DNA from 2 places in the Butyricicoccus sp. OF10-2 genome. Region 1 is predicted to be linked to the other one. Evidence: predicted binding sites of a transcription regulator. Region 1 holds the regulator's gene; the other holds the start of a gene.
The links. The regulator LexA, encoded in region 1, represses DNA repair genes until DNA is damaged. The targets are predictions, from matches to a motif close to CNAACANNTGTTNG.
Positions count from the first base shown of each region.

Region 2: the regulator LexA is predicted to act here: its motif matches at 7,273-7,286, upstream of DXB00_RS16820 (DNA polymerase Y family protein).

Region 1 covers NZ_QUMC01000034.1:5,031-13,780, forward strand. Annotated here, with positions in the region: gene glgB (1,4-alpha-glucan branching protein GlgB) at 1-111, opposite strand, end outside; gene DXB00_RS14260 (RNA polymerase sigma factor) at 1,029-1,583, shown strand; gene DXB00_RS14265 (hypothetical protein) at 1,576-2,088, shown strand; gene DXB00_RS14270 (DAK2 domain-containing protein) at 2,420-4,069, opposite strand; gene DXB00_RS14275 (Asp23/Gls24 family envelope stress response protein) at 4,373-4,723, opposite strand; gene lexA (transcriptional repressor LexA) at 5,018-5,608, shown strand; gene recG (ATP-dependent DNA helicase RecG) at 6,334-8,385, shown strand.
Region 2 covers NZ_QUMC01000001.1:39,502-48,251, reverse strand. Annotated here, with positions in the region: gene spoIID (stage II sporulation protein D) at 1-357, opposite strand, end outside; gene DXB00_RS00235 (hypothetical protein) at 514-756, shown strand; gene DXB00_RS00230 (RNA polymerase sigma factor) at 734-1,051, shown strand; gene thiC (phosphomethylpyrimidine synthase ThiC) at 1,659-2,981, opposite strand; partial or broken gene thiH (2-iminoacetate synthase ThiH) at 3,477-4,645, opposite strand; gene DXB00_RS00215 (thiazole synthase) at 4,689-5,453, opposite strand; gene mscL (large conductance mechanosensitive channel protein MscL) at 5,533-5,946, shown strand; gene thiF (sulfur carrier protein ThiS adenylyltransferase ThiF) at 5,994-6,629, opposite strand; gene thiS (sulfur carrier protein ThiS) at 6,836-7,030, opposite strand; TPP riboswitch at 7,103-7,205, opposite strand; gene DXB00_RS16820 (DNA polymerase Y family protein) at 7,304-7,885, shown strand; gene DXB00_RS16815 (DNA polymerase Y family protein) at 7,834-8,508, shown strand; gene DXB00_RS00190 (hypothetical protein) at 8,543-8,750, opposite strand, start outside.

The DNA.
Region 1 (8,750 bases):
GCTGGCATTGGGCGCAAAGGTACGGAAAACGACAGCGTTTTGCTCTATGTGAGCGCCAAACCAGCGGTAGGCGTCGAAAATTTCTCCTGTGAAGAATTGGTGCTGATTCATGGAAGCACTTCCTTTCTTTTCCCCTAACGGGGGATGGTCGCTTGTGAAGCGAAAGAACTGCGGCGGTTTCGCCGGGGAAACCAAAAGGGTAGACACCTACGGTTTCTACCCTCTTGGGACTCCCGTTTCCCTTGGGGATAGCACGGCGAAAATTAGTGAACTGAGACTATAAGGACGCGACAGAGGATTTTCTCTACCGCAGGACGTGCTTTGCGCGTCCATGTATCCGTATATTCGCAGGGTCAGATACCGTTCTGCTACACATGTGGTATAATCAACGCAGAGTGCGGCATGACAGTGCCGCACAATTCGTTAGCGTGTTATGATAGACAGGGCCTACGAAGATAAATTGTAGCGAATACCTAAATTCGCAGGTGCCTTCCGTTACAACGTGCCAAAGGGTTGCGCGACACGGGTATGTCGCGCCTGCGGAGACGGAACCGCATGTGTAGCAGCAGAGTATCTGGCACTGCGTATAGGCAGGGGAATGGGAGCACACTGTGCTCCCCAACGGAAGAAAAAATCCTCTGCCGTTCCCCTTTTCGGAGCGGTCTCGTCTCTCCGATTTTCGCCGTGCCCTCTAAGGGAAAGAGGAAGATTCACAAGAAGGAGAAAACCGCAGGTTGTCTCCTTCTTGTGCCCTCGCCGGGCAGGCGAGTTAGGTTCGCTTCGCAAGCGACCACACGATACAGCGGCACAATCCAGATTTTATAAATTAAGTATAGAATACATACACGTTAAACGCAACCGTCAAAACTGTACAAAGTGTCCGTTAAATAAAAATGAACCGGCCCGCCGCTTCGCGGCTCTTATACTCGGGTGCGTCAAAGGACGCGGATTTCACCCAAAATAAAATGAACCGAATCCGGAGTGGCTGCTCTTATATACAGACGCACCCAGGGAAAGGATAGAAAGTTATGAACGATAAAGAGCTTGTCAGCCGCATGCAGTACGGCGATATGCAGGCGTTCGACGAGCTGTACGAGCGCTACAAGGACGATGCATATCGCCTTGCGTGCCTGATCACCGGCAGCAGGACGGACGGCGAGGATCTGGCGCAGGAGGCCTTTGTCACCTGTGCACAGTCCATCAAATCCCTGCGGGACGGCAGCAAATTCCGGCCGTGGCTGCTCAGAACGCTGTCGCGCGCGGCATGGAAGTACTGCCGCAAAGCCAAACGGGAAACGCCGGTATCCGAATTTTTCGATGCAGGTGAGAGCGAAAGCGCACTGTCCGCCGTGCTGCGGACGGATGAGCAGCGCCGTCTGTACGCCGCCCTCGACACACTGGACGAAAAACGCCGCGTGACCGTGGTGCTGTATTACTTCGATGATCGCTCGGTGCGTGAGATCGCGCAGGCGACCGGCGTGACCGAGGGAACGGTGAAATCCCGCCTTTTTTCCGCTCGCCGCCATCTGCGGCAGGCGCTGACCGAAGAACGGAAGCCGAAGGAGGCTGCAAATCATGGATGAAATCAAAATGGAACGCGAAATCAAGGAAATGCTGCATCAGTGTGCAGATGAGCTGCATGCACCGGATTCGATGCAGGCGCGCGTCAAATTTGCACTGAACAATGCACCGGCACGCAAGCGTCATCTGTGGAGCAAACGCTTTGTCGCGGTTGCCGCTGTCGCTGCGATTGCGGTGACCGGCGCATTTGCGGCAGGCGGCATGGGCGGCATTTTCAGTGAGGGCTGGTCTGACCAGCGGCTGGATCTGTCGAGCACGCAGGCGCATCTGGCTGATGCCGGTGTAGTGCTCACGCTGCCGGACAAGATTGGCGAGTATACGTTCAGCTACGGCTCTGATGTGGCTACCACCGCACGGAACGGCGTGGGTGAAACGGAGAAAATCGCCGAGGTGGACGCGACCTACACGAAGGATGGCGCGGAGCTGAATCTGTCCGCGCACAAGAGCTACACCGTGTTCACCGAGGACGAGATGGAGAATCCGGTTCCGGCAACGACTGCGAGGTAAACGGCATAACGCTGACCTATCGCGATGCGCACTACCGCTTCGTACCGGACGACTACGAGAAGTCCGACGAGGAAAAGCAGCAGGAGAAGAACGGCGAACTCGTTATCAGCTATTATGGCTCGGACGAGGTGGAGGATAAGATGTTCCAGTCCGTGCTCTGGGAGCAGGACGGCGCAACGTACCTCATCAGCGGCTATGATACCGGTCTGGATGCACAGACCATGTTCGATATGGCAGCTGAGCTTGTAAAGTAAATCACAGCAGACGAAATTTCACGAAAAAAGCATCGGAAACGCAGTTTCCGATGCTTTTTTATGCTTAGAGAGATGGTTTACTCCACCGAAATGATGTAGTAGTAAACCGGCTGACCGCCGTTGATGACGTTGATCTCCATCTCCTTGTTTTCCTTGTGCAGCAGGTTCTCAACCTCAGCGGCCTGCTCCTCGGTAACGCCTTCGCCGAAGATAACGGTTGCAAATGCGCTGTCGTCGGAGACCATCTCGCGCGCCAGCTTCTTGATGACCGAGGTTTCCTTGCCGTTGGCGCACAGCTTACCCTCGCACAGCGACAGATACTCACCCTGCTTGATCTTCTTGCCGTCAAACTCGCTGTCGCGGGCCGCGTAAGTCACCTGACCGCTGCGGACGTGCTTTGCCGCGTCCAGCATAGCAAGCGCCAGCTCGCTGTCCTGTTCGGCTTCTGGATCGACCGCCAGCATGGCCGAAATACCCTGCGGGATGGTCTTAGTCGGCACGACGATCACCTTTTTCTCCTCGGAGAGATGAACCGCCTGCTCGGCAGCCATGATGATATTCTTGTTGTTCGGCAGCACGAAAACGATTTCCGCCGGAACGGCATCGACAGCGTGCAGAATGTCGTCGGTGGACGGGTTCATGGTCTGACCGCCCTGTACCACAACGTCCGCGCCGAGGTCGGTAAACAGGGTTTTGAGACCCCCACCGGCAGCAACGGCTACAAAGCCAAACTTCTTCTCTGCGGGAACGATCACGCGCTCCTTGGGCGCGTCCGCCGTGCCCTCAATTACCTTGGCGGTATGCTGCTCACGCATGTTCTCGATTTTAACGGTCAGCAGCGGACCGAATTTCAGGCCCTCCTCAAGCGCCTTGTTCGGCTGGTCGGTGTGAACGTGTACCTTGACGATATCATCATCCTCGACAACCACCAGCGAGTCGCCGATCTCGTTCAGAATGGAGCGCAGACGAGCGACATTGCGCGCCTTGTCCTTGCGGGATGCGATGAACTCGGTGCAGTAGGTGAAGGTGATGTCCTCATCGTTGATCGCAGCGAAGTCTGCGGTGGACTTGGTCGGCTCTGCCGCAACAGCACGTTCCTTGTGGATGCCGCGCAGCGCGTCCAGCATGCCCTCGAAGATGGTGATAAAGCCGAAGCCGCCGGCGTCAACCACGCCTGCCTTTTCGAGCACTGGATTCTGATGAACGGTTTCCTCAAGTGCGGTGTGGCCCTGCTCGATGATCGCTGCCAGAACCTGCTCTGCGGTGAGCGTCGGCTCGGCCTGACACAGCTCGACCGCGTGCTGTGCCGCAACGCGCGATACGGTCAGGATGGTGCCCTCAGCGGGCTTCATAACCGCCTTGTAGGCGGTGTCTACGCCCTCGCGCAGCGCAAGCGCGAGTGTGCGGCCGTCGGCCTCGTCGGTCTCGCGCAGCTTTTTCGCCATGCCGCGGAACAGCAGCGACAGGATAACACCCGAGTTGCCGCGTGCGCCGCGCAGCAGCGCAGAAGCGGTCGCATCCGCTGCTTTGGCGAGGCTCGGCTCGGCGAGCTTTTCCATCTCAGCCATTGCGGAACCCATCGTCATGGACATATTCGTGCCGGTATCGCCGTCCGGTACCGGGAATACGTTCAGTTCGTTTGCCTGTTCCTTCTTTTCTGCAATGGCGAGTGCGCCCTCGATCACCATGGACCGGTACAGCGCACCGTTGATTTTCTGATCTGCCATTTATCTAACTCTCCTAAAAGTAACCGCGCAGTTGCGCGTAATAAGATTTCGGTTTGCTTGCAAACCGTAACCGCATGACAGGATTTCCTTAGGGCAATCCGAGTCATTGGTTCCGTCCGCAGACGTCCGCGGTTGTACCGCGGTATTCAAACAGCGGCGTTATGCCGCAACAAAACCCGCGACATGAGCGTGGGTTTTGTTACTCCGACTCAGCGCCCTTGGGGCGCGTCGTTCGGGTATCGGAAGTCAGTTTCTACGGAACTGACTTCCGTATATAGGGACTTGCGAAGTCCCCTATAGGTGTCAGTCCGCCTTGATGCTCTCTACATAGATATCGACGTTCTTTACGTCCACACCGGTCAGGCGCTCAACATGATAGCGTACCTCGCCGATGATAGAGCGGCAGACGGTGGCAATATTCACGCCGTGCTCGACTGCAATGTGCAGGTCGATGTTGACACCGCCGTCCACAGCCTCGGTGACCTTTACGCCGCGCGACTGGTTTTCCAGTCCGAGCAGGTGTGCCAGTCCGTCCGACATGGAGCGGATGGTCATGCCTTTGACACCGAAGCAGGAGGATGCCGCATAGCCCGCAATGCCGGCCAGCACCTCGTTGGTAATGTCGATATATCCGAGATCGGTCTTGATGGTCATATAAAAACCTCCCTGCGAGTTAAGGCAGAATGCGTCTGCCCCGCAATAATCAATACTTTTGCTGTTTATATGATATAACAAAATCATGTAAAATACAAGCAATGCGGTGACGAAACTGCGTTATTTTTCAACACGGCGGCAGAAAACCGGATAAATTAAAGAATAGTGTCGATTAACACGGAAAATTCGTGCAGGTTAATGCAAACAAATGTTTGCTTATTGCAGCGGATTGCGGTATAATAAGGATAAAATTACGAACGTATGTTCCGACGGAAACAGCGAGGAGTGCCGAAAATGAAGAAGATTTCCGCCAAACAACAGCAGATACTGGATTATATAAGCAGTTATTCCCTCGAACACGGCTATCCGCCTTCGGTGCGTGAGATTGGTGCAGAGATGGGACTGCGGTCGCCGTCCACCGTGCATGCGCACCTGAAAAAGCTGCAGGAGGCCGGTTATCTGGAGCCGAATGAGCATAAATCGCGTGCGCTGACGCCGGTCAGCGGCCCTTCCATGGTGCCGCGCGTGCCGATTCTGGGCCGCGTCACCGCCGGTATGCCGATCCTCGCGGTGGAGGAGCATATCGGCTATGTGCCGTTCGAACCGGCAGTGGGCGGCGGCGAGTATTACGCGCTGCGCATTCGCGGCGATTCGATGATCGGCGTGGGCATTATGGATGATGATCTGGTCATTATCCGGCAGGATGTGCAGGCGCGCAACGGCGACATCGTAATCGCGCTGCTCGAGGATGAGGCCACCTGCAAGACGCTCAACATCACGCCGGACGGTGTCTGGCTCATGCCGGAGAATCCGGCGTATCCGCCGATCAACGGCACCGGGTGCCAGATTTTAGGCGTGGTGAAGGCGGTTTACCGCGAGTATTAAGAGCAGCCTTTTCAGTACCGGCTGAGCGGGGGACGCGAACTGCCGCAGGCGTGTTCGCCCTAACGGGCGGGAGGTTTTTCGCTTGAAATCAAGCGGGGGATTTGCCGCGCCCGCAGCGAGGGCAAGAGGGTAGACACCTACGGTTTCTACCCTCTTACTCCCGTTTCCCTTTGTTTGTTAGTCTGGCGCAGACCAGAGAGCGGCGACCGCTTCGAAAAGGGGAACGGCAGTCGGGTTACCACAGCGTATCTTTCGCAACCTGTTCGCAGTTCACAGATAGATTGCTGCTACACAGGGTGCGGCACTGTTATGCCGCACCCAGCGTAGAGTTGCCCGTATGTGTAGCAGAAAGGTATCTGACCCTGCGAATACGCGGATACATGGACGGCTATCAGTCGTCCTGCGGAAGAAAAAATCCTCTGCCGTTCCTTTATAGTCTCAGTTCTGCAAATTTCGCTGTGCTAAGAGGAAACGGGGAGATTCATAAGAGGGGTGGAAACCTTTGGTGTCCATCCCTCTTATGCGCCCGCCGCGTAGGCGAACTCCCGCTGAACTTCAGCGAAAAACGCTCCGCCCGTTAGGGCGAACCGTCTGCGCGGTTCGTGCGCCCCGGTCAATTGGTGCAGAAAAAAGGGCGCCGCCCAGAATGGGCGAACCGCCTGCGCGGTTCGTGCGCCCCGTAAAGCGGGTGCCTTGCAAATCAAAATTCCCAAAGGAGAATCCTCATGCCATCGGTTGATGACAGCATCCAGTTCGTCAAGGGCATCGGCCCGAAAAAGGCGAAGCTGCTCGAAAAACTGCATATCCGCACGCTTCGTGACGCGCTCGAGACCTACCCGCGCGACTACGAGGATCGCACTCACATCACGCCGATTGCGGAAATCGGCATGGAGGACAAGTATGCTGTGCGCGCTGTGGTCGGCACCGAACCCAAGGTCAACCGTATCCGCAAGGGCCTGACGCTGGTCAAGTGTACGATTTACGATGAAACCGGCACGCTGAACGTCACCTACTTCAACAATCCGTATGCTGCGGCGCAGCTGCGCGTCGGACAGGAGTATGTGTTCTACGGCAAGGTGCAGGGCTATGGACGCGGCCGCACGATGGTCTCCCCGCAGTCGGAGAAGGTCGCACCGGACGCTGACCACCCGGGACGCATCGTGCCGGTCTATCCGCTGACGGCGGGACTGACCCAGCGCGATCTTGAGCGTGTAACCGCTGCCGCGCTCGACACGCTGACTGGTGAATGGCCCGATCCGCTGCCCGAACTTTTGCGGGCGAAATACCGCCTGCCGGACGCAGTAGATGCGCTTTCTGCCATTCACCGACCGAAAACCAAGGACGATGTGGCGCAGGCGCGCCGACGCATGGTATTCGAGGAGCTGTTTTTGCTCTGCTGCGGCCTGCAGCAGCTGAAGGAGCGTCGAAAGGCGGATTCCGGCATTGTTTTTACCTCGAATGGATTGGATTCGTTCTTTGAAGCCCTGCCGTTTACACCGACCGGCGCACAGCGGCGTGCGATTATGGAGATCGCGGCAGACTGCGCCTCCGGACGGCCGATGAACCGGCTGGTGCAGGGTGATGTCGGCTCGGGCAAGACAGTGGTAGCGGCCGGATTGTGTGCGCTGGCCGCGCAGAACGGCTGGCAGGCGGCTTTCATGGCGCCGACCGAAATTCTCGCCGCGCAGCACGCGGAGACGCTTGCACCTATGCTGCACAAGCTGGGCATCTCGTGCACGCTGCTCACCGGCTCGATGACTGCCGCGCAGAAACGTGCGGCACTGGCCGCCATCGAGACCGGTGCGGCGCAGGTGGTCGTGGGCACGCACGCGCTCATTCAGCAGAGTGTGCAGTTCCACCGGCTGGGTGCCGTTATCGCGGATGAGCAGCACCGGTTCGGTGTGGCGCAGCGTGCCGCGCTGTCCGCGAAAGGCGGCTCGCCGCATGTGCTCGTCATGTCGGCTACGCCGATTCCGCGCACGCTCGCACTCATCATGTACGGCGATCTGGATGTGTCCGTGCTGGACGAGATCCCGCCCGGAAGAAGTCCGGTCGAGACCTACGCCGTGGGCGAAAATATGCGCAAGCGTATTACTGCCTTCATCGACAAGCAGGTCGGTCTCGGTGGGCAGGCTTACGTCGTGTGTCCGCTCATCGAGGACAGCGAAAATGCAGAAACCAAGCTGAAAAGTGCGGAACAGCACGCAAAAGACCTGCAGAAGCTGCTTCCGCACCGACGTGTGGCTGTGCTGCACGGACGGATGAAAAACGCGGAAAAAGATCAGATCATGCGCGATTTTGCAGCGCAGAAATACGATATTCTGGTTGCAACGACGGTTATCGAGGTCGGTGTGGACGTGCCGAACGCCAATCTAATGGTGGTCGAGGACGCAGACCGGTTCGGTCTGTCGCAGCTGCATCAGCTGCGCGGACGTGTCGGCCGCGGTACACGGCAGTCGTACTGCGTGTTCTTCGGTGCGGATAAGGGACAGGTCGCGCGGGAGCGCCTGCGCATCCTGTGCAGGACCGGTGACGGCTTCGAGGTCGCACGCGCAGACCTCGCACAGCGCGGTCCGGGTGACTTTTTCGGTCAGCGGCAGCACGGCCTGCCCGCACTGCACGTTGCGGATTTGGCGGCTGACCTTGCGCTCATGCAAAACGCCCGCGAGGAAGCGGAAGCGCTGCTGGCTGCCGATCCGACACTCGCCGGCTATCCCATCCTGCTCGACCGTGTGCAGCGTATGTTCGCCGAACAAAATGATGAAGCGTTTAACTAAATTAAAAACAGGAGAGAACCTCAGTTCAATGTCACTTAGATAAGCCCTAAAGATGTAAACAATCGAATAAGCGAGAACAGCGCACGGCAAAGCGAAAGCGAACTGTGCGCTACTTTACGAGCACGAAGGTATGAGAATAAAGTGTATAAAAAATCCGCTTAAAAGACTATTCAAAAGAAAAGAATTATGCTGCTCTGTAGATGAGGTTGACAGCAGATTTCTGTCGTGTCTTACGAGTATCTTTTCGACCCGGGCGAATAGGCGAAGTGAATCTCATAAGCAAGGATTCAAGCTCTGGTGGACGGACTCTGCCGAGGGAAAATTGCAGACAAATATGTGCAGCATCAGAGAAATTGACCTTATAG
Region 2 (8,750 bases), on a different contig from region 1:
TGCCGCACAATGGCTGTAATCGTCGCAGACATCCGCATCCGGATGCTCTGCCGGCCGTCCTCTCGACTGCTTATACACCGCGTACGTTCGCGCTGCGACCGCCTGTGCGCGGATGGCTTCAACCGGAAAATCGTCCGCAATCTCTGCCGCCGTCACGCCTTCCACATAGGTCTCCAGCGGCATTTCCTGCGCCTTGCCGTTCACCAGAACCGTGATGGTTAAGCCGTCTGTTGCTGCCGCTGTGACGCTTTCTGAGGGTGTCTGCGGCTCTGTCTTGTCCGTTTCCGATGGGTAAAATACCGGCAGCAAATACAGCACCAGCACCAGTCCGACACCGGTCAGCAGCAGTCTGTGCATGGTATCCCCTCCTTCCCTCTCTACCACAGTGTATGATGCAGATTCGAGGAATATAACACAAAATATAGTTTTTCATTGACAACTCATACTTTATGTTGTATTATAAGGGACATAAGGAATCGAACATTTGTTCGTATATCGTAAGGAGGGGCCGCCATGAAATTATGTGAGATGGCGCAGGAATACCGTGTAAATGTTGCTCTGCTGGAGCTGCGTATCAAGCAGCTTCAGGCGGCGCAGAAGCGTGCTCGTCAGCCGGAGGTGCGCTACCGGCTCAAGCAGCGCGCGAAATTCCTGCAGACGCTGATCAACGAAAGCCGCCAGACCGTATTCCTGATGGAGCACTACCACGACCACAGCGAAGAAGGTGACGCGCATGCGGACTGTCGCGCTGTCTGAGCACACAGCGACACGGCTGGCCTACCGGCAGTATCTCGGTCTGCTCGCGGAGGACGACCGCGGCTTCCGGCAGGCATTCCGCACGGCCTTCTTCCGGGCCATGCGCGAGCAGCTGACACCGCGGCAGTACGAGGTGCTGTGGATGATCGAGGTGGAGGGATTATCCTGCAAACAGTGCGCTGAACGGCTTAGGATCAGTCCATCGGCGGTATCGCGGCACTGTTCCCGCGGCAAAAAGCGGCTGCGGACGCTGCTTGCGTACAATCTGGAGCTGAGACACCAGTATTTTTCTTAGCTGCAAGCGAAAACCGGCACATACAGAGGTTTCTCTCCTTATGTGCCGGTTTTGTTTGTGGAATTTTGTCGTGCATTGACGAGTGTTGCGCAGGTGCCGTCCAGACGGCTGAGTGGTCCAAAAGGATAGACACCAAGGTTTGCCCGTAGGCTGCTATACCTTATTCCCGCGCAGTGCGCGGGTTAAATGAGTGCTATCCTCTTGGAACTCCAGTTTCCTTTTATTTCTTAGTCTGGCGCAGACCAGAGAGCGGCGACCGCTCCGAAAAGGGGTACGGCAGTCGGGTTACCGTTGCGTTTATTTCGTAAAATATTCGCAGTTCACAGACAGCGTACTGCTACACATACGGTTTACTCTCCGCAGGCGCGACAGAAGATGAATTGCCCGAAGGGCCAGAGAAGGTGCCCCGGGGTATGACCTCAGCGCACCGTTTCTAACGATTTGCAAACGTTTAACCGTAGGGGCGGCCATTGGCCGCCCACGCAGCACTCCGCCATCGCATTCATTTTCCATTCTCCATTTTCAATTCTCCATTCTGCACACGCCCAATTCAAACAAACAGCAAAAAAAGAGCGGTCTCCCGACCGCTCTTTTGTATTCCGAAGCATCAGCATGCGCCCTTTTCCGAGCAGAGTTTGACTTCTTTACCCTCAAGGATCATATTTGTGGTGCGCACGGCGCACATTTTACCGCACATCGAGCAGGTATGACGCTCGGTCGGCGGAACCTGATTATAGAACCGCTCTGCCTTTTCCGGGTCGAGTGCCAGCGCGAACTGCGCGGGCCAGTCCAGCTTATGACGCGCGTCCGCCATTGCGTTATCGCGGTCACGCGCACCGGGCAAACCGAGTGCGATATCGGCGGCATGGGCCGCGATCTTGCTGGCGACGATGCCCTCGCGCACGTCATTTTCATCCGGCAGGCGCAGGTGCTCCGCCGGTGTAACGTAGCACAGAAAGTTCGCGCCGGCCTGTGCGGCGATAGCGCCGCCGATGGCCGAGGTGATATGGTCGTAACCCGGTGCAATGTCGGTAACGAGCGGCCCGAGGACATAGAAAGGCGCTCCATGGCAAAGGCGCTTTTCCATCTGCATATTGGCCGCAATCTCGTTCATCGCCATATGGCCGGGGCCCTCGATCATAACCTGTACATCCTTCGCCCACGCACGCTGTGCAAGGTTGCCCAGCTCGATCAGCTCACTGATCTGCCCTGCATCGGACGCATCATCAATGCAGCCCGGGCGCAGTGCGTCGCCCAGCGAAATGGTAACGTCGTAGCGGCGCAGAATGTCCAGCACCTCGTCGTAATACTCGAAGAACGGATTCTCATTGCCGGTCATCTTCATCCACGCGAACAGCAGCGAGCCGCCGCGGGAGACGATATTCATTTTGCGGCCCTCACGCATAAAGGCTTCGACCGCACGGCGATTGATACCCGCATGAATGGTCATGAAGTCCACACCCTCCTTGGCGTGCGCCTCAACAACCTTGAGGAAATCCTGTGCGGTGATCTCGAGCAGATCCTTTTCCAGATACCCGATCGCGTCGTACATCGGCACGGTGCCGATCATCGCCGGCGACATGTCGATCAGCTGCTTGCGGAAGGTGTTGGTCTTGCCGTAGTTGGATAGATCCATGATGGACTCCGCGCCCATGTCAACGGCCATGCGCACCTTGCGCAACTCCATCTCGTAGTCCTTGCAGTCACCCGAAATGCCGAGATTGACATTGATCTTTACGCGGGTGCCGTCGCCGACCGCTTCTGCGGACAGGCTTTTGTGATTGATGTTCGCCGGAATCGCAATCGTACCCTTTGCGACTCGTTCCATGATGAACTCGACCGGACGGTTTTCCTTTTTGGCGACCGTTTCGATCTCCGGCGTGACGATACCGCGCTTTGCGGCATCCATCTGCGTTGCATAATTTCTCATGGCTTACTGATACTCCTTCTGAATTAGGCAATGCCGCATAATTAAGCAAGAGCGATTTACGAGTAAATTTTGCGTACTGATTAGGCGTGGTTTTGCAGCAATACGAGTGTATTGCAAAAAATCACAACAACATCAGGACGCAAAATTTCCGTAAAGCGCCGCAGCTTTAATTGTGCGGGATTGCCTTTTATATTGCTTCCGGAGTGCGGTTTTCATATAAATCTGCAGTGGCATGCGGTGCGCTCTGTCCTCAGCAGATTGCCGCACTTCGGCGGCTGACAAACCTTGTTCTAAGGGGGACTCCGTCCCCCTCGGCGCATCGCAATGCGCCGTTACAATACTTCAACAAAGTCCAGCTTTGCCGGACTTTGTTCCCTATACTTTGGGACGCGTGTCCCGAACCACCTTTGCCGTGCAAAGGTGAGGGGGTTATCCGAAAAAGTTTCTATGGAACTTTTTCGGTATCTAAGGGGACAGAGTCCCCCTTAGAAGTCGTTAAACGTACAGATAATCTGCCATTACAGGCTGCAGATTATGCTCTACGATTGCGTTATATACCTCATCGACCGAACGGCCGTCCGAAATCTCGAACTGCTCATCGCCCTTATCCTCGCCGGAGTGACCGCCGATACCGACGTCTACGCCTGCGGAAATCTTGGTGGCGGCGATGCCGATGATATTATCGCGGAAGCCTGCCCGCTCGCGGGTCGAGATAGTGATGGACGCGAACGGCATGAAGATGCGGTATGCACAAACGACCTGCAGCAGCTGCGGCTCGTGTACGTCCTCGGATTGATCTTATCGTTATTGATGATCGGGCGCAGGCGCGGACACGAGAACGCGATCTCTGCGTGCGGATACTTGCGCTGCAGCAGATATGCGTGCAGACCAGTCGCAAACGCATCCTTGCGGAAGTCGGACAGACCGAGCAGCGCCGCAAAGCCGACACCGCGCATGCCGCCCATCAGTGCACGCTCCTGCGCATTCAGGCGGTACGGGAAAATGCGCTTGTGACCGCCGAGGTGCAGGGTTTTGTACTTCTGGTCGTCATAGGTCTCCTGAAATACGGTAACGTAGTCCACACCGCACTCATGCAGATAAGCGTACTCATCCACGTTGAGCGGATAAATCTCGATGCCGATGACACGGAAATACTTGCGCGCCAGCTTAACGGCTTCACCGATGTAGGATACCGGCGACATGGCACGGCTCTCACCGGTCAGAATGAGGATTTCCTGCAGACCGGTCTCCGCGATGGCCTTCAGCTCCTGCTCGACCTCGTCCATATCCAGCTTGGCACGGCGAATCTTGTTGTGACAGTTGAAACCGCAGTAAATGCAGTAATTTTCGCAGTAATTGGCAATGTACAGCGGCGTGAACATCTGCACCGAGTTGCCGAAATGCTTGCGCGTTTCGGCCTGTGCGCGCTGTGCCATCTGTTCAAGGAACGGCAGCGCCGCGGGAGACAGCAGTGCGCCGAAGTCCTCCGGCGAGAGAACGTCCTTGCGAAGCGCACGCAGTACGTCAGCCGCCGTATAGGCATCCGCGTCATAGGCGTTCATGCGGGAAATGACCTCGTCCTGCACCTCGGAGCCGATGTTGTCCATGCCCGGCTGATACTCCATGTGATCGGTATCAGCAGTGATGTATTTCGCGGAAATCATTTCGTTTTTTTCGTTTTCCATGACAAATATCCCTCTTTCCGTCTTAATCCTGCAGGAAACCGGTCAGCGGAGAGGATGCCGACGCCGTCTCACGGACGCGGCCCAGACCGGCAAGGTACGCCGTGCGGCCTGCCTCAATCGCCTGCTTGAACGCCTCAGCCATCGCCGGAATATCGCCTGCGGTGGCAATCGCGGTGTTGGCCATGATAGCTGCCGCGCCCATCTCCATCGCCTCGCAAGCCTGCGACGGACGGCCGATGCCTGCGTCCACGATGATCGGCAGATCAATTTCATCAATCAAAATCTTGATGAACTCGCGGGTAGCGAGACCCTTGTTCGTGCCGATGGGAGCCGCCAGCGGCATGATGGAGGCCGCGCCCGCGTTGACCAGATCACGCGCAACGTTCAGATCGGGATACATATACGGCATGACAACAAAGCCTTCGTTTGCGAGAATCTCGGTCGCGCGAATGGTCTCCTGATTGTCCGGCAGCAGGTACTTGCTGTCGCGCATGATTTCGATCTTGACGAAATCGCCGCAGCCGCACGCACGCGACAGACGCGCAATGCGAACCGCCTCGTCGGCATTGCGGGCACCCGAGGTGTTCGGCAGCAGCGTTACGCCCTCCGGAATATAGTCGAGGATGTTAGCCGTGCCGCCCTCATTTGCGCGGCGCAGCGCCAGCGTGATGATCTGTGCGCCTGCGTTCTGCACGGCAGCGTTGATCAGGTCGAGCGAATACTTTCCGGAACCAAGGATAAAGCGGGACTGGAACTCGTGTCCGCCGATTACAAGTGTATCTTTCATGTGAAAAACTCCTTTTTTCTTGACCCATTTAAGGGAAACGTATAAACTGATAGTATAAATAAGAAAGGGGAACGTAAAAGTGAAAAAGTTTATCGAAGAATTCAAAGTCTTCGCGCTGCGCGGCAACGTGATGGACATGGCAATCGGTGTTATCATCGGCGGTGCGTTCACCAGCATCGTGACTTCACTGACCGATAACCTCATTAACCCGATTCTCGGCCTGTTCGGCGGCACCGATTTAAGCGGTTTCGTGCTGAACCTCGGCGGTGTGGAACTGCGCTACGGTGCATTCATCACCTCGATCATCAACTTTTTGATCATGGCGTTCGTGCTGTTCTGTCTGCTCAAAGCGGTCAATAAGCTGACTGCGCTCGGCAAAAAGCCGGAAGCACCCGCAGAGCCGACCACCAAGGTCTGCCCGTTCTGCTGCAGCGAGATTCCGATCAAGGCTGTCAAGTGTGCACACTGCGGTTCCGATCAGCCGAAAGAATAATGGAGAGCGGAGAATGAAAGCTGCGGCTTCTGTTCTCCATTTTCTATTTACGGCTCCGTTTCGCCAATGAGCAGGCGCAGCACCATCGTGCCTTCATGTGCCGAGCAGACCGCTACGCGCGGCGCCATCAGGCCGAGACCGTCGGCTACATCGCTTGTACCGTCGCCGCAGAGATACACATGGCCGAATCGTTTTTCGGTCTTGATCAGGTTCGCTGAGCCGTAGCCTGCCATGCCGCTGCCCGATACGACCGGCTTTTCCGGCAGTCTGGTAAGCAGATTCTCGAGCAGCATGGCCTTCTGGTCCGGCTTGTCGAACGCCTCTACGACCACATCACAGCCGGAGAACAGCCGCTCCACGTTGGACGGAACGACCCGCTCGGTGTAAGTCTCGTAGGTGAGATAGGGATTGATGGCCTCAAGCTGCTCGACAAGTGCGAGCGTTTTCGGGATGCCAAGGTCTTTCATCGTGTAATGCTGTCGGTTGAGGTTGGTGATGTCCACCACATCGAAATCCACGAGGATGAGATGACCGACACCCAGCCGCGCCAGAAAAATCGCAAGGTTGGAGCCAAGCCCGCCCAGACCCGCAATGCCGACACACGCCTTGTCCAGCTTAGCCTGAATATCCGCGCCGTGGCGTTCCACCAGTGCGTCATGCAGTTGTTCTTTGGTTAAAATCATGATTTTTCTCCTGTAATCACGCGCAGCGTGCATTTAATCGGGAAGAAATTGCATTGCAATTTTTTTGAAAACCGGGAGCTTGTATCTTTGTTTTCATACCAGTAAAAAATGTGTGTGCCGCTCGCAGCGCGCAAATTTCTTTGGGACATATCCGCGTTTTACGCAGTATGTCCCCTTCGCACCAACTGTGGTTGGTGCGAAGGGTATCAGCCGCCGCCCACGAAGCATACGACTTCCAGATGGTCTGCATCGGTCAGCTTCTCTTCCGCGAACTGCGCACGCGGAATGATGGTGCCGTTCTTCTCGACAGCCACACGCTGCGGGTCGTGACCCAGCTCCTTCAGCAGCGCCAGAACTGTGCCCTCTGCGGGAACGGCACGTTCTTTACCGTTTACTTTCATGCAAATATCCTCTTTTCCGCAAGAAAAAATGCTCCGGTCTCACCATGCGGTAAAACCGGAGCATTAAAATTTCAAGTGTATGCGACAGCTTCCCTACGATGGTGCTAACCAACAGGTTCAAAAGGTTAGGCTCTCGCCCTCTCAGCCGCTCATCACGGCACCCTTGCTTGCAAATACAGTATGCACCTCATTCTCCCACTTGTCAAGCACATTTTTTTCGGATATAATGCAGTTATACAATGCAAACATTCGTTCGGGAGGAGATGATGACCGATGGACCGAACCATTCTGCACTGCGACTGCAACTCGTTTTTCGCGAGTGTGGAAACGCTGCTCGACCCGTCGCTTGCCGACGGACCGACCGCCGTCTGCGGTGATCCGGAGAGCCGCCACGGCATCATTCTCGCCAAGAACGAGAAGGCCAAAGCCTTCGGCGTACAAACCGCCGAGACCATCTGGCAGGCGAAACGAAAATGCCCGGATTTACGGCTGGTAGCACCGCATCGGAGCGAATATGTGAAGTTTTCGCGCAAGTGCAACGAGCTGTACCTGCAGTACACCGATCTTGTCGATCCGTTCGGCATTGATGAATCCTTCCTCGATGTCACCGGCTCGATGCACCTGTTCGGCTCCGGTGAGCATATCGCGGACGAGCTGCGCCGCCGCATGCGCGAGGAGGTCGGACTGACCATCTCGGTCGGCGTATCGTTCAACCGCGCGTTCGCCAAACTCGGCAGCGATTACAAAAAGCCGGACGGCACGACGGTCTTTTCGCGCGAAATTTCAAGCAGCGCGTGTGGTCCTTGCCCGCGAACACGCTCCTGTATGTCGGCAAACGCGCCAGCGACCGGCTGAACCAACTGGGCGTACGCACGATCGGCGAGCTTGCCGCCTGCGATCCGGCGTTTATCCACAGCATTCTGGGCAAAAACGGCGATCTTCTGCTGCGTTACGCCAGAGGCGAGGACGATGAGCCTGTGCGCTCGTTTTACGCGGAACGAGAGGTCAAATCGGTCGGCAACAGCATGACGTTCGCGCACAATCTGCTCGGCGCGGACGAATGCCGCATGGGCATCACGGCGCTGTGCGACAATGTCGGCAGACGTTTGCGAAAGCGCGGCATGGTGTGCCAGACCGTGCAGCTCGGCATCCGCGACCCGGAATTTCACAACCGCTCGCGTCAAATAACGCTTGAGCGGCCGACCAATTCCACGCGTGCGCTCATCGACCTGTCCATGCAGCTGCTGCTCGGACACTGGCCGATGGACAAGCCGGTGCGCCTGCTGTCGGTCACGGCAGCCAATCTGCTGCCGGAAAATCAGTCGTGCGAGCAGCTTTCGCTGTTTGACGCCGCCGAGGATATCCAGAAGCGCGACCGTCAGCATAAGCTCGACCAGACGGTTGACGCGCTGCGGCAGAAATTCGGTGATAAATCAGTCATGTTCGCGCGTTCGGTGAAGAAAAAGGATAAAAAATGAGGACATATCTACCGGATATGTCCTCATTTTTGCGTTACTGCGTCAGCCGGAAGGATACCGCCCAGCTGCCGTCCATCAGGTCGCTTGCGGTGTAGATATCACCGGTAAGTGTACAGCCGGCAACATCCTCGTATGCCATCGGGAAAACGTACTCTGTGTAATCCATATCGTTGTCAAAATCCTTGTAGGATACCGCGTATTCGCACATCCGTTCCGTGCCGTCCGCAAGGTGCAAGGTCGAA